4 regions of the Phyllobacterium sp. UNC302MFCol5.2 genome follow, and region 1 is predicted to be linked to each of the others. Evidence: predicted binding sites of a transcription regulator. Region 1 holds the regulator's gene; each other region holds the start of a gene.

The links. The regulator PhoB, encoded in region 1, activates phosphate uptake and scavenging genes when phosphate is short. The targets are predictions, from matches to a motif close to TGTCATNNANCTGTCAT.
Region 2: the regulator PhoB is predicted to act here: its motif matches at 5,713-5,729, upstream of BR48_RS0110010 (esterase-like activity of phytase family protein).
Region 3: the regulator PhoB is predicted to act here: its motif matches at 4,458-4,474, upstream of ugpB (sn-glycerol-3-phosphate ABC transporter substrate-binding protein UgpB).
Region 4: the regulator PhoB is predicted to act here: its motif matches at 3,612-3,628, upstream of BR48_RS0112970 (UDP-2,3-diacylglucosamine diphosphatase).

What each region holds. Positions count from the first base shown of each region.
Region 1 covers NZ_JMLL01000011.1:200,645-208,655, reverse strand. The annotation lists gene pstC (phosphate ABC transporter permease subunit PstC) at 1-246, shown strand, start outside; gene pstA (phosphate ABC transporter permease PstA) at 243-1,559, shown strand; gene pstB (phosphate ABC transporter ATP-binding protein PstB) at 1,630-2,403, shown strand; gene phoU (phosphate signaling complex protein PhoU) at 2,426-3,151, shown strand; gene phoB (phosphate regulon transcriptional regulator PhoB) at 3,170-3,856, shown strand; gene BR48_RS0112285 (metal/formaldehyde-sensitive transcriptional repressor) at 4,012-4,290, shown strand; gene dmeF (CDF family Co(II)/Ni(II) efflux transporter DmeF) at 4,287-5,228, shown strand; gene arsC (arsenate reductase (glutaredoxin)) at 5,304-5,726, shown strand; gene BR48_RS24480 (LCP family protein) at 5,736-6,863, opposite strand; gene BR48_RS0112265 (nucleoside deaminase) at 7,096-7,557, shown strand; gene BR48_RS24475 (nuclear transport factor 2 family protein) at 7,685-8,011, shown strand, end outside.
Region 2 covers NZ_JMLL01000010.1:1,650,044-1,658,054, forward strand. The annotation lists gene BR48_RS0109970 (SGNH/GDSL hydrolase family protein) at 1-327, shown strand, start outside; gene BR48_RS26440 (hypothetical protein) at 391-552, opposite strand; gene BR48_RS0109980 (propionyl-CoA synthetase) at 678-2,582, shown strand; gene BR48_RS26625 (DUF1127 domain-containing protein) at 2,668-2,967, shown strand; gene BR48_RS0109990 (DJ-1/PfpI family protein) at 2,997-3,584, shown strand; gene BR48_RS0109995 (hypothetical protein) at 3,610-4,020, shown strand; gene BR48_RS0110000 (YafY family protein) at 4,013-4,723, shown strand; gene BR48_RS0110005 (DUF1013 domain-containing protein) at 4,866-5,558, opposite strand; gene BR48_RS0110010 (esterase-like activity of phytase family protein) at 5,786-7,987, shown strand.
Region 3 covers NZ_JMLL01000011.1:637,594-645,604, forward strand. The annotation lists gene BR48_RS0114395 (BadF/BadG/BcrA/BcrD ATPase family protein) at 1-711, shown strand, start outside; gene BR48_RS0114400 (GntR family transcriptional regulator) at 704-1,489, shown strand; gene BR48_RS0114405 (SIS domain-containing protein) at 1,510-2,520, shown strand; gene nagA (N-acetylglucosamine-6-phosphate deacetylase) at 2,517-3,674, shown strand; gene pncA (bifunctional nicotinamidase/pyrazinamidase) at 3,729-4,328, shown strand; gene ugpB (sn-glycerol-3-phosphate ABC transporter substrate-binding protein UgpB) at 4,536-5,846, shown strand; gene ugpA (sn-glycerol-3-phosphate ABC transporter permease UgpA) at 5,912-6,802, shown strand; gene ugpE (sn-glycerol-3-phosphate ABC transporter permease UgpE) at 6,810-7,658, shown strand; gene BR48_RS0114435 (sn-glycerol-3-phosphate import ATP-binding protein UgpC) at 7,660-8,011, shown strand, end outside.
Region 4 covers NZ_JMLL01000011.1:340,398-348,408, reverse strand. The annotation lists gene gltX (glutamate--tRNA ligase) at 1-99, shown strand, start outside; gene BR48_RS0112980 (DUF2865 domain-containing protein) at 17-1,075, opposite strand; gene BR48_RS0112975 (NADP-dependent malic enzyme) at 1,167-3,464, opposite strand; gene BR48_RS0112970 (UDP-2,3-diacylglucosamine diphosphatase) at 3,694-4,515, shown strand; gene BR48_RS24570 (glycosyltransferase family 1 protein) at 4,505-5,599, shown strand; gene BR48_RS0112960 (MFS transporter) at 5,721-6,923, shown strand; gene dgcA (N-acetyl-D-Glu racemase DgcA) at 6,920-7,903, opposite strand; gene BR48_RS0112950 (ABC transporter permease) at 7,970-8,011, shown strand, end outside.

The sequences.
Region 1 (8,011 bases):
GCCATCGGCGAAACGATGATCGTCGTGCTCGCAGCCGGCGTTGCCGCCAATCTCAACATCAATCCGTTCGAGGCGATGACGACAATCACTGTCAAGATCGTCAACCAGCTGACGGGAGACCTTGAGTTCAATTCGCCGCAAACCCTCGTCGCCTTTGCACTCGGTCTCACGCTCTTCTTCATCACGCTTGGCATGAACATTTTCGCGCTCTACATCGTCCGCAAGTATCGGGAGCAGTACGAATGACCGACATAGCCCTCAATCCCACTGCTGCATCGGCACGTCCCGCCCGGCGAGACATTGGATTAAAGCGCCGCTACGCTGCCGAACGCAGGTTCAAGCTCTATGGCATCGCAGCGATAGCGATCGGCATCTTCTTCCTCATTGCGCTGCTGTTCTCCGTGTTCTCCAACGGCTACACCGCGTTCTGGCAGACCGAGGTCAATCTTGCGATCAATCTCGATCCGAAGATCATCGATCCGGACAATAAGCGTGCCACCGATCCAAACGTGCTTCTGACCGCCAATTATCCGGTTCTCGCCCGCAATGCGCTGGCGGAAAAGCTGGGGGTCGCCCAAACCGACAAGCCCGGCTTGCGCGAACTCGGCAAGCTTTTCTCCGATGGCGTGCGCGGCCAGTTGCGTGAGCTCGTCGTTGCAAATCCTAATCTCATCGGCACTACGCAGAATGTCTGGGTGCTTACGGGCGCCGACATCGACTCCGCGTTCAAGGGCCAGATCGATCTCAGCGTCGACCAGTCGCGCCGCAAGGTTTCGGACAAGCAGGTCGAATGGATGAACAAGCTGAAGGCCGACGGCGCCATGGCCCAGCGATTCAACACCGGTCTCTTCACCTATGGCGCGTCCAGCCGCCCCGAAACTTCGGGTCTCAGCGTCGCCCTCATCGGTTCGCTCTACATGATGCTGATTGTGCTCGGCCTCTCGCTGCCCATCGGCGTTGCCGCTTCGATCTACCTTGAGGAATACGCCAAGAAGAACCGCCTGACTGATATTATCGAGGTCAACATTAATAATCTTGCGGCGGTCCCGTCGATTGTCTTCGGTCTGCTCGGCCTCGCAGTCTTCATCAACTTCCTGCATATGCCGCGCTCGGCATCGCTGGTCGGCGGTCTCGTGCTGACGCTGATGACGCTGCCGACAATCATTATTGCGACGCGCGCCGCGCTGCGTGCCGTACCCCCGTCCATCCGCGCGGCGGCGCTTGGTATTGGCGCGTCGAAGACGCAGATGGTTTTCCATCACGTCCTGCCGCTCGCCGCACCCGGCATTTTGACCGGTACCATCATTGGCCTGGCGCATGCGCTCGGCGAGACCGCGCCGCTGCTTCTGATCGGCATGGTGGCTTTCGTCGCCAATAATCCGGTAACGCCGCTCGATCCTTCGACGGCCTTGCCCGTGCAAATCTACATGTGGGCCAACGAAGCCGAGCGCGCCTTCGTCGAGCGGACGTCCGGTGCTATCATCGTGCTGCTTCTCTTCCTCGCGGTCATGAACATCACGGCCATCCTTCTGCGTCGCCGCTTCGAGCGCCGCTGGTAACTGTTCGAGAGAGGACCTAGTTATGAACCTTATGACGGAACGAAATCTCGAAAAGGCGGTAAACGACAAGATGAGCGCCCAGCCCAACGCAATCAAAATGCAAGGCAAGGATGTCACCGTTCACTATGGCGACAAACAGGCCTTGTTCGGTGTCAGCCTCGACGTGCCGGAAAAGATGGTCACGGCGCTGATCGGCCCTTCGGGCTGCGGCAAGTCGACATTCCTGCGCAGTCTCAACCGCATGAACGACACCATCGAAGGCTGTAAGATCGGCGGCAAGATCACGCTCGATGACGAGGATATCTACAATCCTAAGATCGACGTTGTCGAGCTGCGCGCCCGGGTGGGCATGGTGTTCCAGAAACCCAATCCTTTTCCGAAGTCTATTTTCGAGAACGTCGCCTATGGCCCGCGCATTCACGGGCTCGCGAAGGGTCGCCACGAACTTGATGAAATCGTTGAGAAAAGCCTGCGCCGCGCCAGCCTTTTCGATGAGGTGAAGGATCGCCTGCATGAGGCAGGCACCGGACTTTCCGGCGGCCAGCAGCAGCGCCTGTGCATTGCCCGCGCCATCGCCGTCAGTCCGGAAGTGATCCTCATGGACGAGCCGTGCTCGGCGCTTGATCCGATCGCCACCGCAAAGGTGGAGGAACTGATCGACGAATTGCGCGAAAACTACACCATCGTCATCGTCACCCACTCGATGCAGCAGGCAGCGCGCGTTTCGCAGCGCACGGCCATGTTCCATCTCGGCAATCTTGTCGAGGTCGGCGATACGGAAATGATGTTCACAAGCCCCACCGAGAAGCGCACCCAGGACTATATCACCGGACGCTTCGGCTGACGCAGGAACGAGGACAAAGCACATGACCGAGTTGCAGCACACTGTGCGCTCTTACGATGACGAACTGAAGTTCCTGACGCACAAGATCGCCGAGATGGGTGGTCATGCCGAACGCATGGTCGAACAGGCGGTCGCCGCCATGGTCAATTCCGACAATGCGCTGGCGCAGCGCGTCATCTCGGACGATCTGATCCTCGACGCCGGTCAGCGCGAGATCGATGAAAAGGCCATCACCATCATCGGCAAGCGCCAGCCGATGGCGATCGACCTGCGTGAAGTCATCGGGACGATCCGCATTTCCTCCGATCTCGAGCGTATCGGCGATCTCGGCAAGAACATTGCCAAGCGCGTCGTTGCCGTGACCGATACCCGCCAGACGCTCTCGGTCTACCGCGGCTTGCAGACAATCGCCGAACTTGCCTTGACGCAGCTGAAGGACGTGCTCGACGCCTATGCCACGCGCTCGGTACAGCAGGTGAACATTGTGCGCGAACGCGACGACGAAATCGACGCGCTCTATACGTCGCTGTTCCGCGAATTGCTGACCTACATGATGGAAGATCCGCGCAACATTTCCGCCTGTACGCATCTTTTGTTCTGCGCCAAGAATATCGAGCGCATAGGCGACCACGCCACCAATATTGCCGAGACAGTCTATTACATTGTTACCGGTTCGCAACTGCCGGCGGAACGTCCCAAGGAAGACCAGACACATACTATTATTGTGGATGAAACGACCGAGTCCTAATTCAACTGAAGGCTTGATATGGCAATAGCTCCCAAAATCACCGTTGTGGAGGACGAGGAAGCCCTGAGCGTCCTCCTCCGGTACAATCTTGAAGCTGAAGGCTATGTTGTCGAGACGATCGCACGTGGCGACGAAGCGGAAATTGCGCTGCGCGAGAACGTTCCGGATCTTCTGATCCTCGACTGGATGCTGCCCGGCCTGTCGGGCATCGAACTCTGCCGCCGCCTGCGGGCGCGGCGCGAGACCGAGATCCTGCCAATTATCATGCTCACCGCCCGCGGCGAGGAGAGCGAACGCGTTCGCGGCCTTTCGACCGGTGCCGACGATTACATGGTCAAGCCGTTTTCGACGCCTGAACTACTGGCGCGCATCAAGTCCATGCTCCGCCGCGTCAATCCGAGCCTGCTTTCGCACGTGCTGAGCTTCGGCGATCTCAAGCTCGACCGCGAACAGCACCGCGTTTTCCGCAAGGAGCGCGAGCTGAAACTTGGCCCGACGGAGTTCCGGCTGCTTGAATTCCTCATGCAATCACCCGGACGGGTCTTTTCGCGCGGCCAGCTGCTGGATAATGTCTGGGGTGCGGACATCTATGTCGATGATCGCACCGTTGACGTCCACGTTGGTCGCCTGCGCAAGGCGATCAATATCGGACGTTCGATAGATCCGATTCGCACGGTACGTGGCGCCGGCTATTCGTTCGGCTGATCCCTAATTATTCCGGTTCTGATAAGGGCGTCGCATCAGCGCTAGATGGCTGATGCGGCGCCTTTTGGTATTTTGCAGTCCGCCGACAATGCCTTGCTCAAAGTCTCCACAGCCTGGCTTGAAATTCACGCAAATATAGGGTAGGGGACTATATTATGTCTCATGCCACCAAGGAAAAATCAAAACTGATCGCAAGGATCCGTCGCCTCAAGGGGCAGATGGAGGCCGTCGAGCGGGCGCTCGAAGCCGAAATGCCGTGCGGCGACATTCTAAACCTGGTGGCGTCGGTGCGCGGCGCCGTAAACGGCCTGATGGGTGAACTCGTCGAGGATCATATTCGCATGCACGTCGTCGATCCCGGCACCGAGACGGACAGGGAACGCGCCAAGGGCGCCGCGGATCTCATCGACGTTGTAAGGATGTATCTGAAATGAGCCACGATCACGCGATCCATTTGCCTCAAGGCACGCATGCCCATGTGTTTCTGGGTGACGATCACGAGCGCAACGAACGACGCACCTGGTTTGTGATCGCGCTGACCGCGACGATGATGGTTGCGGAGATCGTGGCGGGAACGGTTTTCGGTTCGATGGCGCTTGTCGCCGATGGCTGGCATATGTCGACACATACTGCCGCGATGTTGATCGCGGCGTTGGCCTATCTCTATGCAAGGAAGAATGCCAGCAATCCGCGTTTCACCTTCGGCACGGGAAAATTTGGCGATCTCGCAGGTTTTGCCAGCGCTGTGATCCTCGCGCTTATTGCACTGCTGATCGGCTGGGAGAGTTTCCTACGCCTTGCCAACCCGATCTCGATCAGTTTTCCGCAGGCGATCTCCGTTGCCGTGCTTGGCCTTGCCGTCAACCTTGTTTGTGCCTGGCTCTTGCGCGACGACCATAGCCATCATCACCACGGTCACCATGGCGATAACCATCATCACCACGGTCACGATCATAATTTGCGTGCCGCCTATCTGCACGTTCTTGCCGATGCGCTGACGTCCGTCCTCGCCATCATCGCCCTTCTCGCGGGCAGCATTTACGGCTGGCTTTGGCTCGATCCGGCCATGGGAATTGTCGGTGCTCTTGTTATCGCCAGATGGTCATGGGGTCTCATCCGCGATGCGGGCGGCGTGTTGCTCGACTATGTCCCTCAGGGTGAAGACCTGCCTGATGAAATACGTGGCGCCATCGAAAAGGAGGGCGACGTGATTACCGACCTGCACGTCTGGCAGCTTGGCCCGGGGCATCACGGTGCCATTGTTTCGCTTTTGAGCGACGATCCGAAAGCGCCGTCGTCCTATCGTGCCAAACTCGCACATATCCATGAGTTGTCGCATGTGACCGTTGAGGTAGAGCCGAAGGCCGCGTAAATTTCGATTCGGGTGTGTCACACGCTTTGAAGACCCCACGTGCGACGAACGTTCGAATAGCCGGGAGCCCATGTGATGACCGTCACGATTTACCACAACCCGAAATGCGGTACCTCGCGTAATACCCTCGCCATGATCCGCAATGCAGGGATCGAGCCGGTGATCGTGGAATATCTCAAGACGCCGCCGAGCCGGGAAACCCTGAAGGAAATGATCAGCCGGGCTGGTCTTAGCGTGCGCCAGGCCTTGCGCCAAAAAGGTACGCCCTATGCCGAGTTTGGCCTCGACAATGCTTCGTTGGACGACGATGCGCTTCTCGACGCGATGATGGCCAATCCAATCCTCATCGAACGTCCTTTCGTCGTGACCGAAAGAGGCGTGCGGCTCAGCCGCCCTTCAGAAATTGTGCTTGAGATCCTGCCAGATGCGCAGAAGGGCCCGTTTTCCAAGGAGGATGGTGAGGTCGTTATCGACAGCTCGGGCAATCGCGTCCGCTGAGCCTCGATGTTATGGACGAGCAACGCCATCGGCCTGCGAAATTTCGGCGCAGTGGTCGACGCGGCTGGCGCCGCAGGGCTTGGTCGTGGAATCTTGCGGCTCGCCGATCTTGGCCCGCGTGAACTCAGTATCCATCAGGGATTTATCGGCGGCTATCGAGCGGAAAAGCCGCTTTGCAGGCTTTTCGACCCATTCGACCCGTCCGGGGGATGCCGTCGAATAGTGCCATGGCATGGTGATGAAGTGAATATTTTCAGACGAAAGATGCTGGACGGCGAAGGCGAGTTCCCGCATCACGCCCGAACTGAAACCCGGGTCGGTGATGACGGATTTCGTCGCGGCATCCATAAAGCTGAAGAGCCGCACAGGGTTCGCCAATTGCGCTCCGAGCAATTTTTGAGCCATGGCACCAAAGAATTCATGCTGACGATGAATGCGTCCGATATCGGTGCCGTCGCCTATGCTGTAGCGGGCGCGCACGTAGCCTAGCGCTTCTTCGCCATTGAGGGTCTGGCATCCCGCAGCGAGGTCCAGCCCGGCAAGCTTGTCGTGGATTGGTTCGGAAATACAGTATTCGACGCCGCCGATGGCCTCCACAATCCGCCTGAATCCGCTAAAATCAACCTTGATCACGTGATCGATCTTTATGCCCGTCAGGGTTTCGACGGTCTTCCAGGTGCAGCTGATGCCTCCGAACATGAACGATGAGTTGATCATGCCGAGGTGCGCCCGCTGGCCGGGCAGGCCCTCGCGACCGGAACAGGCGGGAAGGGGAACGAGCAGGTCGCGCGGGAAGCTCACGACATTCAACTCGCTGCGATCGGCCGAAAGATGCGCAAGCATGAGGATGTCGCTGCGCTCGCCGGGGTTGGCGACGGAAACGGTTTGCTGGTCCGAACCCACGATCAGGATGTTGAGTGCATCAGGCGATGCCTTGGCCGGGCGGCGATTGCCGAGGTCGGCTTCAGCAACCTCGAAGTGCCGCAGATTGCTCGTGAACTTCCAATACATGCCGCAAATGGCAAGCAGGATTACAAGCATCAGGCAAGTGACGGAAGCGAGCAGCAAATGCAGCCGCCGGCGTCGTTGAGGATCGCCCTCAGGCTTCGGCGCGCTGTTGATCAATCCGTCACTCACAAAATTCTCCAGTAGAACAAGCCAAGGTAATCATTATCCGGGCCAAGCCAACTAACATTTCCGTTTTAACGATGCGCATCGCACAAGCAACAACGCGAATGCCAGAGAATTCGAACAAGACCTTTGCCATGCGCAGAGTGTGCGAACGCCGCAAGGAGATGGCCAAGCCGTTGCGACACACGGCAGAACGACTATGCTAAGGGCGCGAATTGAAGGAAGGCGCTACCGCACTATGACGGACATCAATCAATTTCTCGAAGAAGCGATCGCCCTTGCACTGGACAATGTAAAAAGCGGCGGCCGTCCTTTCGGGGCCGTGGTCGTCAAGGACGGCAAGGTCATCGCGCGCGGCGTCAACCGGATTCAGGCCGACAACGATCCAACAGCACATGCCGAGCTTCTGGCCCTGCGGGCTGCCGGGCTTGCATTGCAATCCCCACGTCTGGACGGCTGCTCGGTCTACGCAAGCGGCCAACCGTGTCCCATGTGCCTTGCAGCGATGCGAATGGCCGGTATTGGCGATATCAAGTTCGCTTATTCCAATGAACAGGCAGAACCGTTCGGCCTCTCTACGGCCGTCATAGCAAAAGAGTTGGCGAAACCAATCGACCAGCAAGCGGGGCTGTCATATGCGCATTCGCCCGTGGGCGATGGTAAACTGTATCAAGTTTGGCAGGACAACCAAAAGCGCTGATATCCGCGTCATCTGCAAGGGCTGCGGGTCTTGTCCTGAGAAGGCGGAATACCCGCAGAGCGACGGTAGCGGGAACCTGGGGCATCACTGAGCGTTTTTCGATGATACACCATCGGAGGACGAGGCCATGACCGCTCGCAGTATGCCAACGAAGGATGACATCGTAGCTCTCGAAAAATCCTATTGGGATGCGATGAAGGCGAAAGACGGCGGCCGCACCGCGGAACTGTCGGCGGATCCGGCACTTGTAACCGGCGCCCAAGGTGTGATGCGCATCGGCAAAAAGAAAATGGGCCAGATGACCGAGGACGGCAACTGGAGCCTGGAATCCTATGAATTCGCAGATGTCGAGGTTTCGACGCCGTCGCCTGATGTCGCGCTTATCGCCTACACGGTCGAGCAGAATGTAACGATGAATGGCAAATCGCAGAAAATGCGGGCCGCAGATAGCTCG
Region 2 (8,011 bases), on a different contig from region 1:
GGCGGTCTGCTCTATGCGCTGAAGGCAAAGTGGCCGGAGGCTCATATCGTCTGGTCGAAGGTCATCGATTTTCGCGATGTGCCGGCGATGCCGAAACTTCTTGGCCGCATCCTCGAAGGGCGCGCCGATGCGATAAACAAGCTCGGCGAACGCCTTTGTCGAGAGCGCATGGCCGTCGCTGCGACGCGGCTTCCCATCGAAGGGCCGGAGGGGTTTGCTGCGGATGGCTTCCACGCCTCGGCGCTAGGCTATGACGCCTGGGCGAAGCATCTGGTGCCGTTCATCCTCAACCGCGCCGAGACCGAGAACGGGCAGGAATTGCTTTAGGGGAATCCGGGCGAAAGGCTCATGAGGGTCAAAATATCCTGCATCTTAGGACGCGGAACTGATCTAACCCGCATGCCCGATCACCACCACCAGAAACATGGCCAGCATGGCGCCAGCGGCGATCTTCCAGAAATCGCCGCGCTTTTTCATACCTGGCCAACCGAGCGGCTTGATGATGTGAAGCACCATCATCAATATCAGTGCAAAGGGCAGAATCTTGAGCATGGTGTCCGGCGGTTGGAGGCGGTCGGGTCGGTGGCGGAGTTGTGGGGGATTGACCGTAGACTGTCAATTCGACCTTTGACTCTGGCCCGCACATTGCGGATGCTGCCAAACTCGGGAGGAAATACATGACATCACGATACAAGGACGTTTATCGCGAGTGGCAAACCGATCCGCTGGCCTTCTGGGCTCATGCGGCCGTGGCGATAGACTGGTTCAAGCCCTGGGATAAGGTGTTTGACGCAGAGCAAGGCCCCTACGGGCGGTGGTATGCCGGGGCCCAGTGCAATACCTGCCATAACGCCGTCGATCGCCATGTGGGACAGGGCAGGGCCGATCAGCCCGCACTGATTTATGATAGCGCAGTCACCGGAACGCAGCGCAGGATCACCTATGCCGAGCTCCTTGACGAGGTCAATGCGCTCGCGGCCGTTCTGATCGACAAGGGCGTGGGCAAAGGCGACCGCGTTATCATCTACATGGCCATGGTCCCGGAAGCCATCGTCGCGATGCTCGCCTGCGCCCGGATAGGCGCCGTTCATTCCGTTGTTTTCGGCGGGTTTGCAGCGCATGAACTGGCGACGCGCATCGACGATGCCAAGCCGGTCATGATCATCGCGACGTCCTGCGGCCTCGAACCCGGGCGCGTGGTGGCTTACAAACCTATGCTCGACAAGGCCATAGAGCAGGCCGCGCACAAGGTCGGGACCTGCCTTATCCTCGTGCGTCCGCAGCAGCCGCACGAACTCGTTGCTGATCGCGATTTTGATTATGCCGATGCGGTGGCGGCCGCACGCGGGCGCAAGGTGCCCTGTGCGGTCGTCGAGGCAACCGATCCGCTGTATATCCTCTACACATCGGGCACGACCGGCCAGCCCAAGGGCGTCGTACGCGACAATGGCGGGCATCTCGTGGCGCTCGCCTGGTCGATGGGGGCGATCTACGATACCAAGCCCGGCGAGGTGTTTTGGGCGGCCTCCGATATCGGCTGGGCTGTCGGTCACTCCTATATCGCCTATGCACCGCTGTTCATCGGCGCCACCAGCATCATCTATGAGGGCAAGCCGGTTGGTACGCCGGATGCAGGTGCATTCTGGCGGGTCATATCGGAGCACAAGGTCAAGGTGCTGTTCACCGCGCCAACCGCATTCCGCGCCATCAAGAAGGAGGATCCGAAGGGCGAATTCATCGCCAGGTATGGTCTGTCCTCGCTGAAATATCTGTTTCTGGCTGGCGAACGCGCCGATACGGACACGATCAAATGGGCCGAGGAAAAACTCGGGGTGCCGGTCATCGATCATTGGTGGCAGACGGAAAGCGGCTGGCCGATGGCGGCTAATCCGGCGGGTCTCGGCATGTTGCCGGTCAAGTACGGATCGCCCACGGTGCCCATGCCAGGCTATGACATTCAGGTCCTCGACGATGCCGGCCACCCCGTCAAGCGCGGCGACCTCGGCAACATCGTTGTCAAGCTGCCGCTGCCGCCCTCATGCCTGCCCACGCTGTGGAACGCCGACAAGCGGTTTTGCGAAGCCTATACCAGCGAGTTTCCGGGCTATTACAAAACCGCCGATGCCGGGATCGTCGATGAGGAGGGCTATGTCTATATCATGAGCCGCACCGACGACATCATCAACGTCGCCGGGCATCGCCTTTCGACGGGGGCGATGGAAGAAGTGCTTTCAAGCCATCCGGACGTTGCCGAATGCGCGGTGATCGGCATTGCCGACCATCTCAAAGGTCAGGTGCCATGCGGCTTCATCGTCCTCAAATCCGGCGTGACGCGGGCTGAATCAGATATCGAACAGGATTGCGTGGTGCTCATTCGCGAAAGGATCGGGCCCATAGCGGCGTTCAAGCTGGCCATCACCGCCAAGCGGCTGCCGAAAACGCGATCCGGCAAGATCTTGCGCGGGACGATGCAAAAGATAGCCGATCGGGAGCCCTGGAACATGCCGGCCACGATCGACGACCCGGCGATTCTCGATGAGATCATCGTGGTCCTCGAGGCGCGCGGTATAGGCCGAAAATGATTTGAGTCCTCATGACATCCTCCTGACAGAAGGTTGTCAGGAGGGGTGTGCGATAGTGTCTCCGTGATGACAAGGAGACAGGGTTATGACTTACGTAGATTTTGGCATTGTTCAGACAGTAAGGCGTCTGTTGACTGACTTCGCAGCGTATCGCGAGGAACTGCGCACGGAGCGCCATCTCAATTCGCTTCCCGAGCATGTGCTTAAGGATATCGGCTGGCCGGATGCTTGTGCAGAGCGTCTTGCACGTCGTGGCGCAATGAGGAATGCAGACGTCGGCACCGACAGTGCCGGCGTCGACCTTCCCCTGCGGCATATCGATTGGACAAGAGCATTCCAGCCCAAAAAGACAAGCAAATCCCGGCGTTTCGGGCTAGAATATTGATTTTTCAGAGCGGCAATGGGAGTGGCGGCATGGAACCGAAGAAGCTGATCGGAATGGTGTTCATAGACAAGTTTGCCGATTGGGAATTCGGTCTGCTTTCCGGCTCCGCTACTGAATGGTTCGGCGGGCGCATCGTCGCCCTGTCGCCGTCGCAAGGTCCGCTCCGCTCGATCGGTGGACTTAAGCTCATTCCGGATCGGGGTGTTGCGCCGGACGAAAATGCCGACCTAGATGGTCTCGCCATCATCGGCTCGGACCTGTGGCCCGAGGAAGACGCTCCTGACATTTCGCCCCTGTTGAATGCGACTTTGTCACGGGGCGCCATCGTCGGGGCCATCTGCGGCGGGACGCTGGCGCTCGCCCGCGCGGGCCTGTTCGAAGGCCGACGCCATACCAGTAACGGCGCTGGATGGCTGCAGTCAAAGATCGGCGATTACAAGGGCGCGGAGCTCTACCAGGATGTTCCGCACGCAATCCGCGATGGTCATATCGTCAGCGCATCCGGAGCGGCACCGGGCACCTTTGCCACAAGTTTTCTTGAAGCGCTGTTGCCGGAGCAGGCAGGCCAGGTGGCCGAGATGCGTGCGTTCATCGCACAGGAATACCAGACGGCCTGACATTGGCCGAGTGAGGACGCGTAATATGAAGACGTGGACTGAAAAGCTGAATTCCGAGGATCGGCACGAGGTCAAGCCTGCGCCGATCAGTATTGCCGGCATGAAGGCCGGTGAGATCATGCTCGTGCCAACGGTGCTGGAGATCGATGAGTTCATTCGCGGTCTTCCCGAAGGCGCCGAGATGGATGTGAAGTCCATGCGCCGGGCGATGGCGAAGGCGCATGGTGCGGAGGTTACCTGTCCGATTACCACCGGGTTTCACCTGCGGACGGTGGCGGAAGCTGCCTATGAGGCATATCAGCGAACAGGCGATGTCAAGGCAGTCACGCCGTTCTGGCGTGTCGTCAACATCAAGACGCCGACGATTGCGAAGCTTTCCTTTGGACCGGCGTTTGTCCTCGAACAGCGCCGGCGGGAAGGATTGAGCGATGCGTAGGGCGGACCGGCTATTCCAGATCGTGCAGAAACTACGTGGTGGCAGGCTCGTGACAGCGCGCCAGCTGGCTGAGAAACTCGAAGTGTCGGAGCGCACGATCTATCGCGATATTTCCGATTTGCAATCGACAGGCGTTCCGATCGATGGCGAAGCGGGCGTCGGTTACATTCTGCGTGAAGGCTTCGACCTGCCGCCCCTGATGTTCACGCGCGACGAGGTGGTCGCGCTCGTCGCCGGTGCACGGCTCATTACCGCCTGGGGCGGGGCCTCCATGGCACGTGCTGCCGAGGAAGCCATCATCAAGATCGGTGCTGTACTGCCCAAGGAAGAACGCCCGCGGATCGCCAACACGCATATCCATGCTTCCGGAACGAGCATTACCGAGAACGACCGGTCGCTGATCGATCTTGCGGAAAACGCCGCCGAGCAATGCCGGGTCCTTTCGATCACCTATACGGACCTCGAAGGCAAGGAAAGCATGCGGGACATCCGGCCGCTGGGGCTGTGGTTCTGGGGCAAGGTGTGGACGCTGATCAGCTGGTGCGAATTGCGCAATGATTTTCGCACGTTCCGCATCGACCGCATTGCCAAGGTCGAGAAGATCGACCGCATTTTTCGGCAGGAGCGCGGCAAGACCCTTGCCGATTTCTATCGCCGGGTCGAACTCAGCGAGACGCCGGAGACGCGCGCGAAGGCATCTTAAAAGCTGGCAGGGTATGCCGAATCATGCCGCGAACTGGGTAAGGTCTCGGTTCAAATCCGTCACGATTTTTCCCGAAAAAAAAGCTCCGCGGACGGAGCTTTTTTTATTCCTTAAGTCCCGTCAAACGACGAGGCAGAGGAGCCTATTCCTCGTCTTCGTCCTGATTGCGGCCCTTAAGGGACGACAGCTTGGCGAAGACCTTGTCGGCGTCGAGCTCTTCGTCCTCGTCGCGAACCTGCGGCTGTACGTCGAGGTTCTCGGTTGCCGAAGCCGGCAACAACGTATCGCCGCTCTCGACCGGCTGGGCGGGACGGCCGCGCGACGAGCGCTCGACCTCGATGTCGAGATCGATCTGCGAGCAAAGGCCCAGCGTCACCGGGTCCATCGGCTGCAGGTTGTTGGAGTTCCAGTGGGTGCGGTTGCGGATCTGCTCGATCGTCGATTTTGTCGTGCCGATGAGGCGCGAAATCTGTGCGTCCTTCAACTCCGGATGATTGCGGACAAGCCAGAGAATGGCATTTGGGCGATCCTGACGCTTGGAAAGCGGCGTATAGCGCGGGCCCTTGCGCTTGGTCTCGGGAACACGGACCTTCGGATCGGAAATCTTGAGCTTGTGATTGACGTCGGCCTCGCCACGCGCAATTTCCTCGCGCGAAAGCTGGCCAGTGATCAGCGGGTCCAGGCCCTTGATGCCCTGCGCGGACTCGCCATCGGCGATCGCCTTCACTTCGAGCGGATGCAACTTGCAGAAAGCGGCGATCTGTTCGAAAGAAAGGGCGGTATTGTCGACAAGCCAGACGGCCGTTGCCTTTGGCATAAGAAGCTGGGTGGCCATAGATATAATCCTCTCGTTCGTCCGCTCCGGTGGCGCGGGACGTGGGTTCAACCACAATTTCCGGGAATTCGAGGCGCTATATACCTTCATTTTAACCGATGAGCAAGAATCGGATTCAGCCGCATGAATCCGCTCTGGAGCCGTTTCATCGAACTGTCATCAAAGTGTCATCGCAGTGCAATGCATCTACGCCATCGATCTCCGCAATCACAATCGGAGGTCTACTAATGTCTAACAGGAACACGCTCTACCTCGGGCTTGGCGCGGCACTTCTTGCATCCGTTGCCATGCCTGCATCTGCCGACCCCATTTTCAACCGGATCGCCAGCTTTGCCGTAGCCGATAATCTGCCGAAGGACGCTGACAAGTCGAAGCCGACTTCTTCCGAGATCATCACCGTTTCCGGTGATGGCAAGACATTGATCTATTCGGATAGCCCTTACGGTTCGATCGGCTTCATCGATATCACCGATCCGGCAAAGCCGCAGGCAGGCGGCATCATCAAGGTAGAGGGTGAGCCGACCTCGGTTGCAGCGCTCGGCGATACGGTCTTTGCCGCGGTCAATACGTCCAAGGACAGGGCCAACCCCTCGGGCCGCCTCGACATCATCGATATCGCGTCACGCAAGGTCGTCTCCAGCTGCGATCTCGGCGGCCAGCCTGACTCGGTTGCGATCTCACCGGACCAGACCTTCGCTGCCATCGTCATCGAAAACGAACGTGACGAAGAGATCAATGAAGGCGCGCTGCCGCAGATGCCATCCGGAAATCTCAAGGTTCTGGCGCTGAAGGACGGCGCGGCGGACTGCGCCGGCATGAAGACTGTTGAACTGACCGGGCTCTCCGAAATCGCACCGCAGGATGCCGAACCCGAGTTCGTCTCGATCAACAAGGACAATTTGATCGCCGTTACGCTGCAGGAAAACAACCATATCGCCATTGTCGATGCGGCAACCGGCAAGATCGTCAACCATTTCTCCGCCGGCACCGTCGATCTCGACAAGATCGACGTGAAGAATGACGGCGCACTCAAATTCGACGGCAGCATGAAGGGCGTGCTGCGCGAGCCCGACACCGTCAAATGGCTGGACAATGACCGCTTTGTCATCGCCAATGAAGGCGATTACAAGGGCGGCTCCCGCAGCTTCAGTATCTTCTCGAAGGACGGCAAGCTGCTTTATGAATCCGGCCCCTCGCTCGAATGGAAGATGGCGGAAGCTGGGCACTACCCCGACAAGCGTAACAAGAAGGGCGTCGAGCTCGAAGGCGCTGAAGTGGGCAAGTTCGGCGACACCAATTATCTTTTCGTCGCCAGCGAGCGCGCTTCGCTCGTCGGCGTCTACAAGGATAATGGTGCGGAGCCGCAATTCGTGCAGCTGCTCCCCTCGGGCATTGGACCTGAAGGCGTTCTGGCCATTCCCTCGCGCAACCTTCTGGTTACAGCCAACGAGAGCGATCTCGTCGAAGATGGCGGCGCGCGCTCACACGTCATGATCTATGAACTCAAGGAACAGCAGCCTAATTATCCGCAGATCGTATCGACCACGAAGGATGACGGCACGCCGCTCGGCTGGGGCGCTCTATCCGGCCTCGTCGGCGATCTGAAAGAGCCCGGCAAGCTCTACGCTGTCTCCGACTCGTTCTACTACGCTTCCCCCTCGATCTTCACCATCGATGCCAAACAGGCGCCGGCGAAAATCACCGAGGCGCTCACTGTCAAGCGCGGCGGACAGGCGGCGCAGAAGCTCGATATCGAAGGCATCACCACGGACGGTCAGGGTGGCTTCTGGCTCGCCAACGAAGGCGACCAGGCAAAGCTCGTCCCGCATGCGATCCTCAACGTGAACGACAAGGGCGAGATCAAGAAGGAAATCGCCCTTCCGGAAGAACTGCTTCCGAACCAGACGCGTTTTGGCCTTGAAGGCATAACCCGCGTTGGTGAAGGCGATGATGCGGTTCTGTGGATGGCGATTCAGCGCGAGTGGAAGGATGACGAGAAGGGTTTCGTCAAGCTCCTTGCCTATAACGTCAAGGACAAGAGCTGGAGCGCGGTCTCCTATCCGCTCGACAAGACGGAAAATGGCTGGGTCGGCCTCTCGGAGATCACCGCCCATGACGGTCAGCTCTATATCATCGAGCGTGACAACCAGATCGGCCAGAAGGCCGCGGTGAAGCGGCTCTATCGCATCGCGCTCGACGATTTGAAGCCGGCCAAGATCGGCGACAAGCTTCCGGTCGTGACCAAGGTGCTTGCCCACGACTTCATGGACGATCTGAAAGCTTCGAATGGTTATGTCGTCGAGAAGCTTGAAGGTTTCACCATCGATTCCGATGGCAACGGCTATGCCGTTACCGACAATGACGGTGTCGATGGCTCCTCCGGCGAAACCCTGTTTTTCAGCGTCGGCAAGGTGCAGGCGACCAACTGATAACGGGTAGCGATAGACCGGGCC
Region 3 (8,011 bases), 440 kb from region 1:
GTGTCCACGTCACTTGTCGCTTCTGCGTCTGCTGTCCTGGGGCTCGCCGGTGCAAATGTCGGCGGCAATGGCGCTCAGCTCCAGGCAATGCTCCCCTTCAAGAACGCGCTGGTCTATTCCGACGGTGTCATTGCACTGCAGGGTGCGCTCGGCGATGCGGATGGGACGGTGGTCATTGTCGGCACCGGCTCGGTCTATGTCACCCGATCGGGAGAAGAGATACGTTTTGCTGGCGGATGGGGCTTCAAGGTCAGCGATCTTGGCGGTGGCGCGCGCCTCGGGCGCGACCTGCTGGAAGAGACATTGCTCGCCTATGACGGGTTTCACCCCTCCTCGGCGTTGACCGACGCAGTCATGCGGCGCTTCGGCGGCAATCCGCACCAGATCGTCCAGTTCGCCCATTCTGCAAGTCCGGGCGATTTCGGTACATTTGCACCGATGCTGTTCGAATATGCTTCGCTGGACGATCCGGTTGCAGTCGCGCTGATCGGGCGCTCAGTCCGGAACATCGAAGAAGGTCTTGATGCAGTGATGCCATCGGACGAGAGCGGCCTTTCCCTCCTCGGCGGGCTTGGCTCGCTCTACGGCCCACTGCTTTCACCACGTTACAAGGCCCGGCTGCAGGAGCCGCTCAATGATCCCCTGACGGGCGCGGTCCAGCTCGCCGTGCATCACTTTTCCGGCGCAGGCGTGGAGCATATGCATGGCTGACGGTCTGATTGACATTCTTCCTTCGCTCAACGAGCAGGCAAGCGGCGGCCCACTTTATGTAAAGCTGCAGCGGCTCATCGAGAATGCGGTGCGCGACGGCATGCTGCGGCCAGGCGACGCCTTGCCGCCTGAGCGCGAACTTGCGGCGATGGCCGAGATTTCACGCGTCACGGTGCGTAAGGCCGTGCAGGGCCTCGTCAACAGCGGTCTGCTCGTGCAGCGGCATGGCTCGGGCACCTTCGTCGCACCGCGCTCGGCCCGCGTCGAACAATCGCTGTCGCACCTTACCTCGTTCACAGAAGACATGGCCCGCCGCGGCATGGTGGTGCGCTCTACCTGGCTTGATCGCGGTATCTATGCGCCCTCGCCCGAGGAGATGGTCACGCTCGGACTTTCCTCGGGGGAAAAGGTGGCGCGGATCAGCCGCCTGCGCGTCGCCAACGACACGCCCATGGCCATCGAACGCGCTGCATTGTCCATCAACGTGCTGCCGAATCCCGAGTTGGTCACAGTCTCGCTCTATGCGGTGCTGGCCGAAGGGGGCAACCGCCCGGTGCGCGCCATCCAGCGCATTTCTGCGGCCATCTTGAAGGAAAATGATGCTACATTGCTCCAGGTTCCGGCCGGCTCCGCCAGCCTGAATATAGAGCGCATATCCTATCTGGAATCGGGCAAGGTCATCGAGTTCACCCGATCGATCTACCGTGCGGATGCCTATGAGTTTGTGGCCGAGCTGAAGCTTGGCGACTCTTCCGAAATATCAGGAGCAGTGCTTTGACGACCAAAACGACCACCCTCATGCGGGAGGAAATCCTTTCCATTCCCGCGGTGACAGAACGGTTCCTCAAAAGTTCCCGCGAAACCCTTGCCGCTGCCGGCGCGAAGCTGCGCGAGAAGAACCCGCCATTCCTCGCCTCGATTGCTCGCGGCTCGTCGGACCATGTCTGTTCGTTTCTCAAATATTCGAGCGAGTTGACCGCCGGGGTTCCCGTCGCTTCGCTCGGGCCATCGGTCGCCTCGATCTATGGCGTGACGCTGAAGCTCGCAGAAGCAGCGACGCTCTCTATATCGCAATCGGGCAAGAGCCCGGACATCGTCAGCATGACTCGCGCGGCAAGCGAGAGCGGCGCGCTTACCATCGCAATCACCAACGTCATCAATTCCGACCTTGCCAATGCGAGCGATTTCCCCATCGATATTCTCGCAGGTCCCGAGCGCAGCGTGGCGGCGACCAAGTCCTTCGTCAATTCCGCCGTTGCCGGTCTGGCGCTCATCGGCCACTGGACCGAGGACAAAAAGCTGCTGACGGCCATCGATGCCCTGCCCGACGCGCTGGCCAAGGCTGTCGAATGTGATTGGTCGCCCTTTGCCGGTGCACTCAAGGATGAAAACTCGCTGTTCGTGCTTGGGCGCGGGCCTTCCCTTGCTATCTCCAACGAGGTGGCATTGAAGTTCAAGGAGACGAGCGGCGTCCACGCCGAGTCCTACAGCGGCGCGGAAGTCATGCACGGGCCGAAGGCCATTGTCGGCAAGGGCTTCCCCGTGCTGGTTCTGGCGGCGCGTGATGCTGCCGAAGATTCGCTTGTTGAAGCGGCGAACCGCCTCGCCGAGCAAGGCGCGGCGGTGTTCCTCACCTCGTCAAAGCCATCGAAGGCAACTGCGTTGCCCTTCGTCGCCACATCGCACCCGCTCACCGACCCGCTCGCCCTGCTCGTTTCGTTCTACGCCTTCGTGGAAGGATTTGCCCGCAGCCGCGGCCTCAATCCCGACGAACCGCCGCATCTGCGCAAGGTGACGGAAACGATATGAGCACCGCCTACGCATTGACGGGCGCCGAGATCTTCGACGGCGCGAACTGGCATAGCGACGCGGCGCTCGTCATCGACAAGGGCGTTGTCTCGAGCATTTCCGACGCCGCCCTGCCGGACGATATCCGCCGTGTCGAACTCGACGGCGGCAAGCTGGTGCCCGGGTTTATCGATATCCAGGTCAATGGCGGCGGCGGCGTCCTTCTCAACGACGGTCCGAGTGTTGACGTCATCCGGACGATCTGCGATGCGCATTTCGCCTTCGGGACGACCGCCCTGCTGCCGACGCTGATTACCGACACGCCCGAAATCACCGCGGCGGCGCTGAATGCCGGCAAGGCTGCCGCGCTTGACAAGGTGACGGGCTTCATCGGACTTCATATCGAAGGGCCCCACCTTTCGGTATCCCACAAAGGGACGCACGACCCGAAGCTCATCCGGCCCATGGAGGATGCCGATCTTGTCGCGCTTATCGAGGCAGCACAGCAATTGCCTGTGCTCCTGACCACAGTAGCGCCTGAGACGGTTCCCGCCGACAAGATCAAGGCTTTGACCGACGCCGGCGTCATTGTCAGCCTCGGCCATAGCGGCGCGTCCTACGAAGTCGCCCTCGCCGCCACGGAAGCCGGCGCGACCATGGCGACACATTTGTTCAACGCCATGAGCCAGCTTGGCCATCGCAGCCCCGGAGTCGTCGGTGCTGTGTTGCAGTCGGGCGAGCTTTCCGCCGGTCTTATCGCCGACGGGTTCCACGTCGACATGGCATCGATGGCAATTGCCATCAGAGCCAAGCAAGGGCCGTCGCGCATTTTCCTCGTCACCGACGCCATGTCGACCATCGGCACCGACATCACCTCGTTCACACTGAACGGGCGCCGGATAACCCGCGCCGGCGGACGTCTGACACTCGACGACGGAACGCTTGCGGGCGCTGACCTCGACATGATCTCAGCGGTGCGTTTTGTGCACAACGAGCTTGGTCTGCCACTGGAAGAAGCCTTGCGGATGGCCTCGCTCTATCCGGCGGAGAGCCTGCGCATCGACCACCATTACGGTCGCCTTCTGCCCGGTTACATCGCCAACATCGTGCATCTTGACGATCGGCTCGACGTCAATCAGGTATGGATCGACGGCGATCTGCATTACGCGCGTTGACGCGGCTCGCCGATTGGTCATACTTGAGTTCTTCACGAGACATTGGAGATGAATATGGCCAAGGACGCGTTGATCGTCGTTGATGTTCAGAATGATTTTTGCCCGGGCGGCGCCCTCGCCGTTGAAGGTGGCCACGAGATCATTCCGATCATCAACAAGCTGATCATGCGCTTCGACCATGTCATCCTGACGCAGGACTGGCATCCCGGCGGTCACTCGAGTTTCGCTTCGACCCATCCGGGGAAGGCACCTTTCGAGACGGTCCCGATGTTTTACGGCAATCAGACGCTGTGGCCCGATCACTGCATCCAGGGCAGCGTCGGGGCCGAATTTCATGCCGAGCTGGAATGGACCAAGGCCGAACTCGTCATCCGCAAGGGTTTCCGCCATCATATCGACAGCTACTCGGCCTTTTACGAGAACGATCGCCAGACCCCAACTGGCCTCGCCGGCTATTTGCGTGACCGGGGGATCACCAATGTGACCTTTGCCGGACTTGCCACGGACTACTGCGTGGCCTATTCCGCGCTCGACGCCGTGGAGCACGGCTTTGCCGCCGATGTTCTGCTCGATGCTTGCCGCGGCATCAATCTCGGCGGTTCGCTGGCCGCCATGCTCGGTGAAATGCGCAAGGCCGGCGTCACCCTCGTCTGACCATAGCCGGCAAATAAAATCATCGGCAGACGCGCCCCGATCCCGGGACCGCCCCGCAGCCTCGACTATCGCCAGCGAATGAACAGCTGCGCATTTTTTCCACAGGCGGAACCGGACAAGGCACATTACTGTTGTCTGTCTGTCACATAATGGAGATACTGGCATCAAGCGCACTATAGATGACGCCTTCGTCCATGGGAGATTGAGATGACCTATCGTATTACCTCGTTGAGCCTTGCATTTGGCCTTGTCCTTGCCTCCTCCACCGCATCCTTCGCCGTTACCGAAATCAGCTGGTGGCATGCAATGACCGGCGCCAACAATGAAGTTGTCGAGACGCTGGCTAAGGAATTCAACGCGAGCCAGGGCGACTACAAAGTTGTTCCAGTTTTCAAGGGAACCTACCCTGAAGCATTGAATGCCGGCATCGCCGCATTCCGGGCCAAGCAGGCCCCCGACATTCTTCAAGTATTTGACGCCGGTACTGGCGTGATGATGGGCGCGGAAGGCGCGGTCAAGCCGGTTGCCGACATTCTTTCGATGGGTGGCTCGAAGTTCGACAAGACCCTCTATCTGCCGGGCATCGTCGCCTATTATTCCAAGCCTGACGGCACCATGCTGTCCTTCCCCTACAACAGCTCCTCGCCCATCCTTTACTACAACAAGGACGCCTTCAAGAAGGCTGGCCTCGATGAGAACAATCCGCCAAAAACCTGGACGGAAGTGTGGGACGCCGCCAAGAAGATCAAGTCCAGCGGTGCAGCATCGTGCGGGTTCACCTCGACCTGGCTCACCTGGATCCAGACCGAAAATTACGCGGCCTGGAATAATCTGCAGTGGGGCACCAACGAAAACGGCATCGCTGCCACCGATGTCGAGTTGAAGATAAACGCGCCGACCTTCGTCAAGCACTTCCAGGAGATTGCCGACCTCGCCAAGGATGGCACCTTCCGTTATGGCGGTCGTACCTCGGAGGCAAAACAGCTGTTCACCTCAGGCGAATGCGCCATCTTCACTGAATCGTCGGGCGGCCTTGGCGACGTGGTGAAGTCGGGCCTCAATTTCGGCACCGGCCAGCTTCCCTACGAGGCAGGTGCGCAAGGTGCGCCGCAGAACACGATTCCGGGCGGCGCCTCGCTTTGGGTCTTCGCCGGCAAGTCGGACGAGCAATATAAGGGTGTGGCCGCTTTCTTCAATTTCCTGTCGAAGACCGATATCCAGGCTCGCCTGCATCAGGTCTCGGGTTATCTGCCGGTTACGATGGCGGCCTATGAGGCAACCAAGAAATCCGGTTTCTACGACAAGAACCCGGCGCGCGAGATCCCGATCAAGCAGATGCTGGGCAAGGCTCCTACGGAAAATTCCAAGGGCGTGCGCCTCGTCAACCTGCCGCAGGTACGCGATATCGAGAATGAAGAGTTCGAGAACATGCTAGCCGGCAAACAGACGGCGCAGCAGGCGCTCGACAATGCCGTCAAGCGCGGCAACGCAGCGATCAAGCAGGCGCTCGGCCAATAAGCCCTTCCGTCTGAAACCCGGCCGCAAGCCCTTGCGGCCGGGATTTCCTTTAATGTGAGGCATTCATGGCATCGTCCAACAACGTGACGTTTCCCAACAAGCTCCTGCCCTATTTGCTGCTGGCGCCCCAGCTTGCCATCACGCTCATCTTTTTCTACTGGCCGGCATCGCAGGCGATCTATCAGTCCGTCCTGCGCGAAGACCCCTTCGGCCTGTCGACACAATTCGTCGGCCTTGGCAATTTCAGGCGGGTCATCAGCGATCCCAACTATCTGAATTCGCTGCAGGTCACGATCGTCTTTTCGGTCGCGACGACGCTGATCGCCATGACGATCGCGTTGCTTCTCGCCGTCATGGCCGACAAGGTCATCCGTGGCAAGAACATCTACCGCACGCTGCTCATCTGGCCCTACGCCGTTGCGCCCGCCATCGCCGGCATGTTGTGGCTGTTCCTGTTTAACCCATCGATGGGGACGCTCGCCTATCTCGCCCGCTCCGCCGGCTATAACTGGGACCCGCTGCTCAACGGCAACCAGGCGATGGTTCTGGTTGTTTCCGCCGCGGCATGGAAGCAGATCAGCTACAATTTCCTGTTCTTCGTCGCCGGGCTGCAATCTATTCCAAAATCGCTGATCGAGGCTGCCGCCATCGACGGTGCCGGCGAGAACAAGCGGTTCTGGACCATCGTCTTTCCGCTCCTTGCCCCAACGACGTTCTTTCTTCTCGTCGTCAACACGGTCTATGCCTTCTTCGACACGTTCGGCATCATTCACGCCGTGACCGGCGGCGGTCCGGGCAAGGCAACCGAGACGCTCGTCTACAAGGTGTACAATGACGGCTTCGTCAATCTCATCCTCGGCGATTCGGCGGCGCAGTCGGTCATCCTCATGATCATCGTGATCGCCTTGACGGCAATCCAGTTCCGCTATGTCGAACGCAAAGTCCATTACGGCTGAGGTGACCATGATCCAGAACAACCCCATTGGCCGCCTGATTGCACACTTCGTTCTCATCCTTGGGATCGTCGTCGTCGCTTTCCCGATCTACTATACATTCGTCGCCTCGACGCAGACGCTGCAGGAAATCATCCGGCCGCCGCTTTCGCTGCTGCCGGGCGGCCATTTCTGGGAGAATTATTCTTCGGCCCTGTTCGGCGGTGTCGGGCGCATCGGCGGCGTCGGCGTTGACCGCCTCCTCTGGAACACGGTTGTCATGGCGCTTGGCGTCGCCATCGGCAAGATCGTCATCTCGCTTCTTTCGGCATATGCCATCGTGTTCTTCCGCTTCCCCGGCCGCATGTTCTTCTTCTGGCTTATCTTCATCACACTGATGCTGCCGGTCGAAGTGCGCATCCTTCCGACCTACAAAGTCATGGTCGATCTTGGCCTCATCGATACCTATACGGGGCTTACTTTGCCGCTTATGGCCTCGGCGACCGCGACGCTCCTGTTTCGCCAGTTCTTCATGACCATTCCAGGCGAACTCGTCGAGGCGGCGCGCGTTGATGGCGCCGGCCCCTGGCGATTCTTCAAGGACATTCTGCTGCCGCTATCGAAAACCAACATTGCGGCGCTGTTCGTCATTCTTTTCATCTACGGCTGGACGCAGTACCTCTGGCCGCTTCTCATGACAAATCGCAACGACATGTCGACCATCGTCGTCGGCCTGCGCAAGATGATCTCCTTCGCCGACGCCGACACCGAATGGCATCTGGTGATGGTTACCTGCATTCTCGCCATCCTCCCCCCGATCCTCGTCGTCGTCCTGATGCAACGCTGGTTCGTGCGCGGATTGGTCGAAACGGAGAAATGAAATGGCAAGCGTGGAATTGACCAACATCCGCAAGGTCTACGGCGGCGGCGTCGAGGCGGTGAAGGGCATCAATATCGCCATCGACGACGGCGCGCTGTGCGTGCTCGTCGGGCCGTCAGGCTGCGGGAAATCGACCTTGCTCCGCATGATCGCGGGTCTCGAAACGATCACCGAAGGCGTGCTCAAGATTGAAAATTCCGTGGTCAACGACCTTGGCCCGGCGGAACGCGATATCGCCATGGTGTTCCAGAACTACGCGCTTTATCCGCACATGAAGGTCTACGACAATATGGCCTACGGCCTGCGCAATCGCGGCATGCCGAAGGGTGAGATCGACAAGCGCGTCCGGGAAG
Region 4 (8,011 bases), 140 kb from region 1:
CCGCTGCGCATCGCGCTTACCGGGCTGACTTCTGGTCCGGAACTTGCGGATCTGCTGCCCCTTTTTGGTCGGGAAGGAACGTTGGCCCGACGACCCTGACCTTGCGGTTGGGATCGATCGGCTTGTCTTCGGTGAGCGGCTTCGGTTTCTCCACCTCGGTTTTTTTCGCCTCTGGTTCCCCGAGCTGAATAATCGAGGAGGCCTGCGTCGCGGGCTCGCCGGCGGTAACGGCAGGCTCGGTCTTCGTCTCTTGCGGTTGGGCTGATGGCTTTGCAGCCTCGGCAGGCGTCGCGGTCTCGACCCGTGGTACGGCCGGCTTGGCCGGCTCGGCTATAGCAGGTTTGGGCGTTGGCGCTGCCACTTTCCTCGGATCGCCGAGTGCCTTGAAGTCGCCGGCCGTCTTTTGACAGCTGCATTGCGGCGTTCCATTGGCGCCGACCTTGCGGAATTTGAAGGCGTTCGGCGTGCTCCGGTAGGCATCGCCGCGCAGCGAAATCATCGCGGCGGGGTCCTGATTCTCGGTCGGCCGATAAAACAGTTTCGCGCCGGTACATTGAGACTGGCATTGCGCTTGATCGCGCGCGAAATTCTCCGCACCCGTATCGTAGGAGATCGGGAAATAATAGCCGTCGCAACTGCGCACGCACAGCGTCTGGTAACGTCCGCCGGAGACGGGGGCCGTGCTCATTTCCGGCTCGACAGGTTCCGGCTCGGTTCCGTAAATCTCATAGGAAGGCGCGGCAGTCGCACGCCGCGGCGTGTCACGCAGCGGGTAATCGCGCTGGGGTGCCTCGTGTACCGGATAGTCGGGTATTGGTTGATCGCGCAGCGGCACGTCGTAATGCGGCTCATCGTGAATGGGCGAGTCAATGATGGGGCAGTCATTGGCATCGAGCGCAGCCACCACGCGGTCGCGGCGCAGTTGCAACTCGTAGTCGTCGACATCGGCATTTCTGTTCAATTGGTCGAGACGTTCCTGCATCCGCACGCAATTGTCGGAATTGGCATAAGCAAGCGGGGCCGTCGCGAGAATTGCGGCCGCGGCGATGATGGCAGATTGGCGTGTCCGATGCATGAGGCGGTCCGGAAAGTTCAGGGGCATTCGACGGGTGCGAATGCGCCTGAACCATCCACGGCCATGCGGCAGCAATAAGACGGTCCCTGTCTCAATCAACGCGCTGTGATGCCTCCACCACGGCAAGCGCAGTCATGTTGACGATGCCGCGCGATGTCACGGAAGGCGTCAGGATATGGGCCGGCTTGGCAGCGCCGAGCAGGATCGGCCCGACATGGAGCGCGTCGGTAACGCTCTTGACCACATTGAGCGTGATGTTCGCAGCATCGAGATTGGGGAAGACGAGGAGATTGGCCTCGCCGTTCAGCCGCGAATGCGGCAGCACGCGTTCGCGAAGCACCTGCGACAGCGCCGAATCGCCATGCATTTCGCCGTCCTGCTCGAGATGCGGTGCCTTGGCACGGAGCAGTTCGGATGCATGGCGCATCTTTGCGGCGCTTTCGGAATCGCGCGAGCCGAAATTCGAATGCGACAGCAAGGCCGCCTTTGGCTCGATGCCGAAGCGGCTGATTTCGCTCGCCGCCAGCACGGTCTTTTCGGCGATCTCCTCGGCGGTCGGATCGATGCTCACATAGGTGTCGGTGAGGAAGAGAACGCCGCGCTGCGAAATAAGCAGGCTGAGCGCCGAGAAATTGCGGATGCCTTCAAGCTTGCCGATGATCTGGTCGACATTGCGCAAATGCCGCTCGAAACGTCCTTCAAGCCCGCAGATCATGGCGTCGGCCTCGCCGCGCACGATGGCGAGCGCCGCAATGACGGTGCTGCTGGCGCGAACCATGGTGCGCGCCACTTCCGGGGTGGTGCCGCGCCGCCCGGTGAGCTTGACCAGAAGATCGACGTAATCGCGGTAGCGCGGATCGTCCTCGGGGTTGATGATATCGAAGTCCTTGCCGACCTTGATCTTCAGGCCGTAGCGCTTGAGGCGCGTCTCGATCACCTGCGGGCGTCCGATCAGCGTCGGCAGCGCAATCCCTTCCTCGAGCACGACCTGTGCGGCGCGCAGGACGCGTTCGTCCTCGCCATCGGCATAGATCACGCGCTTCTTCTCGGCCGTTTTCGCCTTCGTGAAGATCGGCTTCATGATCAGTCCGGACCGGAAGACGAAGCGGTTCAAGCGGTCAAGATAAGCATCGAAGTCGTCGATCGGACGCTCGGCGACGCCGGTATCCATGGCTGCCTTGGCGACGGCCGGGGCGATGCGCAAGATGAGGCGGGGGTCGAAGGGCGAGGGAATGAGGTAATTCGGTCCGAAGGTCGGCGTCTCGCCTGAATAGGCGCGGGCAGCAACGTCGGATGGTTCTTCGCGGGCGAGCGCCGCGATGGCCTGGACGGCGGCCATCTTCATCTCTTCGTTGATCGCCCTCGCGCCGCAGTCGAGCGCGCCGCGGAAGATATAGGGGAAGCAAAGGACGTTGTTGACCTGGTTTGGGAAATCGGAGCGGCCGGTGCAGATCATCGCGTCGGCGCGCGCGGCGCGGGCTTCCTCCGGCATGATCTCCGGTGTCGGATTGGCGAGCGCCATGATCAGCGGGTTCGGCGCCATCTGCTTGAGAAGCTCTGGCTTGAGCACGCCTGCAGCAGAAAGGCCGAGGAAGACGTCCGCCCCGCCGATGACATCGGCTAGGACGCGGGCATCGGTCTTCTGCACATAGACCGATTTCCAGCGGTCCATAAGCGTATTGCGGCCCTCGTAAACAACGCCGTCAATGTCGCAGACCCAGATGTTGTTGCGGTCGGCACCAAGCTTCACGAGAAGATTGAGGCAGGCGAGGGCGGCAGCGCCGGCGCCCGAGGCAACGATCTTGATCTTGGAAAGGTCCTTGCCGGCAAGCTCCATGCCGTTGAGGATTGCAGCGGCGACGATGATGGCGGTGCCGTGCTGGTCGTCATGGAAGACAGGGATGTTCATCTTGGCGCGCAGTTGTTCCTCGACCTCGAAACATTCCGGCGCCTTGATGTCTTCGAGATTGATGCCGCCGAAGGTCGGTTCGAGCGCGGAGACGACGTCGACAATGCGGGTGATTTCCTTGGCGTCGATCTCGATGTCGAAGACGTCGATATTGGCGAACTTCTTGAAGAGTACCGCCTTGCCTTCCATGACGGGCTTGGAGGCGAGGGGGCCGATATTGCCAAGGCCAAGCACCGCCGTTCCGTTGGAAACCACGGCTACGAGGTTGGCGCGGCTCGTATAGTCAGCGGCGGTTGCCGGGTCTTCGTGAATGGCAAGACATGGCGCGGCAACGCCGGGGGAATAGGCGAGCGCGAGATCGCGCTGGTTGCCGAGCGTCTTGGTGGCCTGGATTTCCAGCTTACCCGGCTGAGGAAAGCGGTGGTAGAACAGCGCGCTTTCATCGAGGTCAGAGCTGCTGGGCGTTTTGTCGTTGGCCATGGAGCGGGTCCTTCCGGAAATTGGTGCGGCGCGTTCACAAATCATCAGTTCAGGCATTTCTAGCATGCTTGAATAACATCCAGACGCATAAATGAAGTCCATTTTGTTACAAGTGTTTATCGTCCGAAAACATGCAGTTTTCCGCACCGTCATATGATTGTGACATGAATCGGGTTTGTGTCAGCGCAACCGGACGCCCCCGCGTCAGCGCTGAACGGAGATCAGCATCATGGTCGAGAACGAGGCCCGCAAATTCCGCACTCTTTTTCTTTCCGATGTCCATCTCGGTTCGAAAGGTGCGAAAGCCAGTTTTCTTCTGGATTTCCTGAAGTATCATGATGCCGATACGATCTATCTCGTCGGCGATATCGTCGATGGCTGGCGCCTGCGCCGCAGCTGGCACTGGCCGCAGGAGCACAATGATATCGTGCAAAAGCTGCTGCGCAAGAGCCGCAAGGGCGCGCGCATCCTCTACATCGCCGGCAACCATGACGAGTTCCTGCGCGATTTCCAGGGCACCCATTTCGGTGGCATCGAGGTCATGGACCGGACGATGCACGAGACCGCGGATGGACGAAAGTTCCTCGTCATTCACGGCGACCAGTTCGATGTAGTGGTGCGCAACGCCCGCCACATCGCCTATCTCGGCGACTGGGCCTATGACGCGGCCCTCGCGATCAACACCATCATGAACAAGGTGCGGCGCATGCTCGGCCTGCGCTACTGGTCGTTCTCGGCCTGGGCGAAATTCCGGGTCAAGAAGGCGGTCAATTTCATCGGCTCGTTCCAGACGGTCGTTTCCGATGAAGCGCGCCGCATCGGCGCTGACGGTGTCATCTGCGGGCACATTCACCACGCAACCATCGAGCAGATCGACGGTATCGAATATATCAATACCGGCGACTGGGTGGAGAGCTGCACGGCCATCGTCGAGCATTTTGACGGCCGCATGGAACTCCTGTCGTGGACGCACCTGATCGGTGAACAGGCTGGATTTGCACCGGTCATCCGCCTCGATGACAAGCGCCCCAAGGCGGCGAATGCGGCCTGAGCCAAGCGTTCAGCCCAAACGGCTCGTTATCGTTTCGGACGCCTGGCATCCCCAGGTCAATGGGGTCGTACGTACCCTGACGAAGCTGCGCGAGCAAATGGAGGCGCGCGGCTTCGACGTAACGATCATCTCGCCGGCCGACTATCGTTCGGCTCCGTGCCCGACCTACCCGGAAATTCGCCTGGCGCTGACGCTTCCGCATGCCGTGAAAGCGCGCATCGAGGCGCTGCAGCCGGCTTTCGTCCATATCGCGACGGAAGGTCCACTGGGCATCATGGCGCGACGTGCCTGCCTCAGGAATAGTTGGCGGTTCACGACCAGCTTCCACACGCGCTTTCCCGAATATCTGCGCGAGCGCCTGCCGGTGCCGCTGGCCTGGACCTATGCCTTCCTGCGCCGCTTTCACAATGCTGCCGAAACCTGTCTCGTGCCGACGCAATCGATCAACGACGAACTTTCCGCGCGCGGTTTCAAGACGCTGAAGGTCTGGACCCGCGGCGTCGATCGCAAGCTCTTCCGTCCCCAGCCGGTCGATCTCAAACTTAACCGGCCGATCTTCCTGTGCGTCGGGCGGGTCGCGCCGGAGAAGAACCTCGAAGCCTTTCTGACGCTCGAACTGCCAGGAACGAAGCTCGTCGTCGGTGACGGGCCGAGTTTGCCGGAGCTCAAACGCAAATATCCGGATGCGGTTTTTGCCGGCAAGAAGGAGGGTGAGGAATTGGCGCGCTACTATGCGGGTTCGGACGTGTTCGTCTTCCCGAGCCGCACTGACACGTTCGGGCTCGTGCTGCTCGAAGCGATCGCCTGTGGCGTGCCCGTGGCCGGCTATCCGGTCCCAGGTCCGAAGGATGTGATTGGCGTCTCGGGCGCCGGCGTCCTTTCCGATGATCTCAACGAAGCCGCGCTCGGCGCGCTGGCGATGGGCAAAGTCGATCCCGATGATCGGCTCAGAAGCTTCAGTTGGGAGGCTTGCGCCGATATCTTCGAAAGCGCGCTGACGGAGATCGTTCCTTCGCGCGAAGCTGTCGCCAGATGGATAGGCCGCAAGCGCGCGGTCCCGGCGCGGCAACCGTCGGACCTATAGAACTCCCACAATTATCGCGAGCATTTCTAGGCGGGTGCAGTATTTCGTGATAGGTGCGTGGCGCGGGCGGATCATGATTGCGATTCTCCCCAGCCGTCTTCGTTCTTCCGAAAGTCCTGCAATGATCACCGCCTCTGCGGATCCGGGTCTCGACAAGCCGCCTCGCTTTGAGCTGCGGGTGGCTCTCGCTTATTTCGCCATCTTCGCCTCGAGCGGCCTGCACCTGCCGTATTTTCCCTTGTGGCTCGAATACCGGGCGCTGACACCGACCGAGATTTCGATCGTCCTTTCCATGCCGCTTTTCGTGCGCGTCATCGCCGCGCCGCTTGTTTCAATGCTCGCCGACCGGTCCAACGACCGGGCGCATATCCTGACGACAGCAACCGTCCTTGCGGTCATCGTCGCCGCCTTCTATTTCGTTCCCTTCGGCTTTGCCGGCATATTGATTGTGTCGCTGATGCTGGCGCCGCCATGGACATCGCAAGTGCCGCTCGCCGATACGATTGCGCTCTCCGGCGTGCGCCGTTATGGAGCCGACTTTGCGAAGATGCGGGTTTGGGGCTCGATCTCCTTTCTGCTTGCCTCCTTCGCCGGCGGCGTCTTCATCCAGTATTTCGGCGAGTGGATCATCCCATCGGCTCTGCTGGCCACACTCATTGCCGCATGCGCCATGAGCTTCGTCGTCCCGCGCATCGGCAAGCCGCGCCGGCTCTCGCCGCTTTCGGATGTCGATATTGCCGATGCGGGCAGGGCGCTACGTCGTCCCGCCTTCGTCACCTTTTTGATCGCAACCGGCATTACGCAGGCCAGCCATGCTTATGGCTACAGTTTCTCTGCGATCTACTGGAAGTCGATCGGAATTGGCGAAACGGTGATCGGCGCATTATGGTCGATCTCCGTTGTTGCCGAAGTGATCATGTTCACGATGTTTCGACGCCTTTTCGGAAAGCTTCACCCTGCGCGGGTGCTGATGATCGGCTCGGCCTTTGCCATGTTTCGATGGGCCGCGTTTCCGCTGGTCGCCCCTTCGGGATTGGGTGTGGCGGGTTTCTTTCTCATCCAGAGTCTCCACGCTTTCTCATTCGCGCTCTCATTTCTCGGCATGCAGAAGATGATTGCGCTGACGATCCCCGAGGAACGCGGCGGCACCGCCCAGGGGCTGTCGACATTCTTCATCGGAACCTCGCTGGCCATCGCCACGATGGTTTCGGGGCCGCTCTATGCCAGGACGGAAATTTACGGCTTCTATGTGATGGTTGCGCTGGCCGCCTGCGGTCTTGTGCTTGCGGGCGTGTCTCTGCGGCTGGAACAGAGGCAAAATTAGCCCCAGAGATTACGGCTCGGCGGGAAAACCCGGCTGCCCTCGAACACCAGACCCGGCTCTCGATCCTCCTTGAGAATCAACGGACCGTCCAGATCGACAAAATCCGCGTCCTGGGCGACCAGCATCGCTGGTGCCATTGCGAGCGAGGTTCCGACCATGCAGCCGACCATGACGCCAAATCCAAGCGCGCGGGCGCTTCTTTGCATGTGCAGCGCTTCCGTCAGGCCGCCCGTCTTGTCGAGCTTGATGTTGATGCTGTCATAGCGGCCGATCAGGGCGGGAAGATCGTCGGTGCCGTGCGCGCTTTCATCGGCGCAGATCGGAACCGGGTGCGGTATCCTGGAAAGGATCGCATCCTTTCCAGCGGGCAGCGGTTGCTCGATCAGCACGGCGCCGGCCTTCGCGGCCGCCAGCATGTTTTCAATGATATTGGCGTCGGTCCAGCCCTCGTTGGCGTCGAGGATAATGCGGCTGGCCGGCGCTGCCGCCGCCACCGCCGCAATGCGCGCCGCATCGTTCTCGCCGCCAACTTTGACCTTGATCACGGGCCTGTCGGCGAAATTCCTGGCCGAAGCTGCCATCGCTTCGGCTTCGCCGAACGACACCGTAACCGCCGTGGTCAGTTCCTGGAGAGGAGCGAGACCGGCAAGGGCCACAACGGAGGTTCCGCTGCGCTTCGCTTCGAGGTCCCACAATGCGCAATCGACCGCGTTGCGGGCGGCGCCGGCCTTGAGCAGGGCCGGCAGGTCATCGCGTGTCGCGCCGTTTGTCAGTGCGCCGCGCAGGGCCTCGATCTCGGCGCACACCGATTCGAGGCTCTCGCCATAGCGCGCATAGGGCACGCATTCGCCTCTTCCAATGAATGGGCCATCCGTCAATGTGCAGATGACCACGGCTGCCTCGGTCTTCGATCCACGCGAGATCGTGAAGGTTCCGGCAATGGGCCAGCGTTCAACCGAAATCGAAATTTCCAGCGCCATTGTTTGGGCCCTATCCGAAACTATTGTTCAAGTGACATCGGTCGAGAGACTCGATATGTGTGTGTGATGTTGACCGATAGAGCAAACAATTCAAGTGCTTCTACCGCC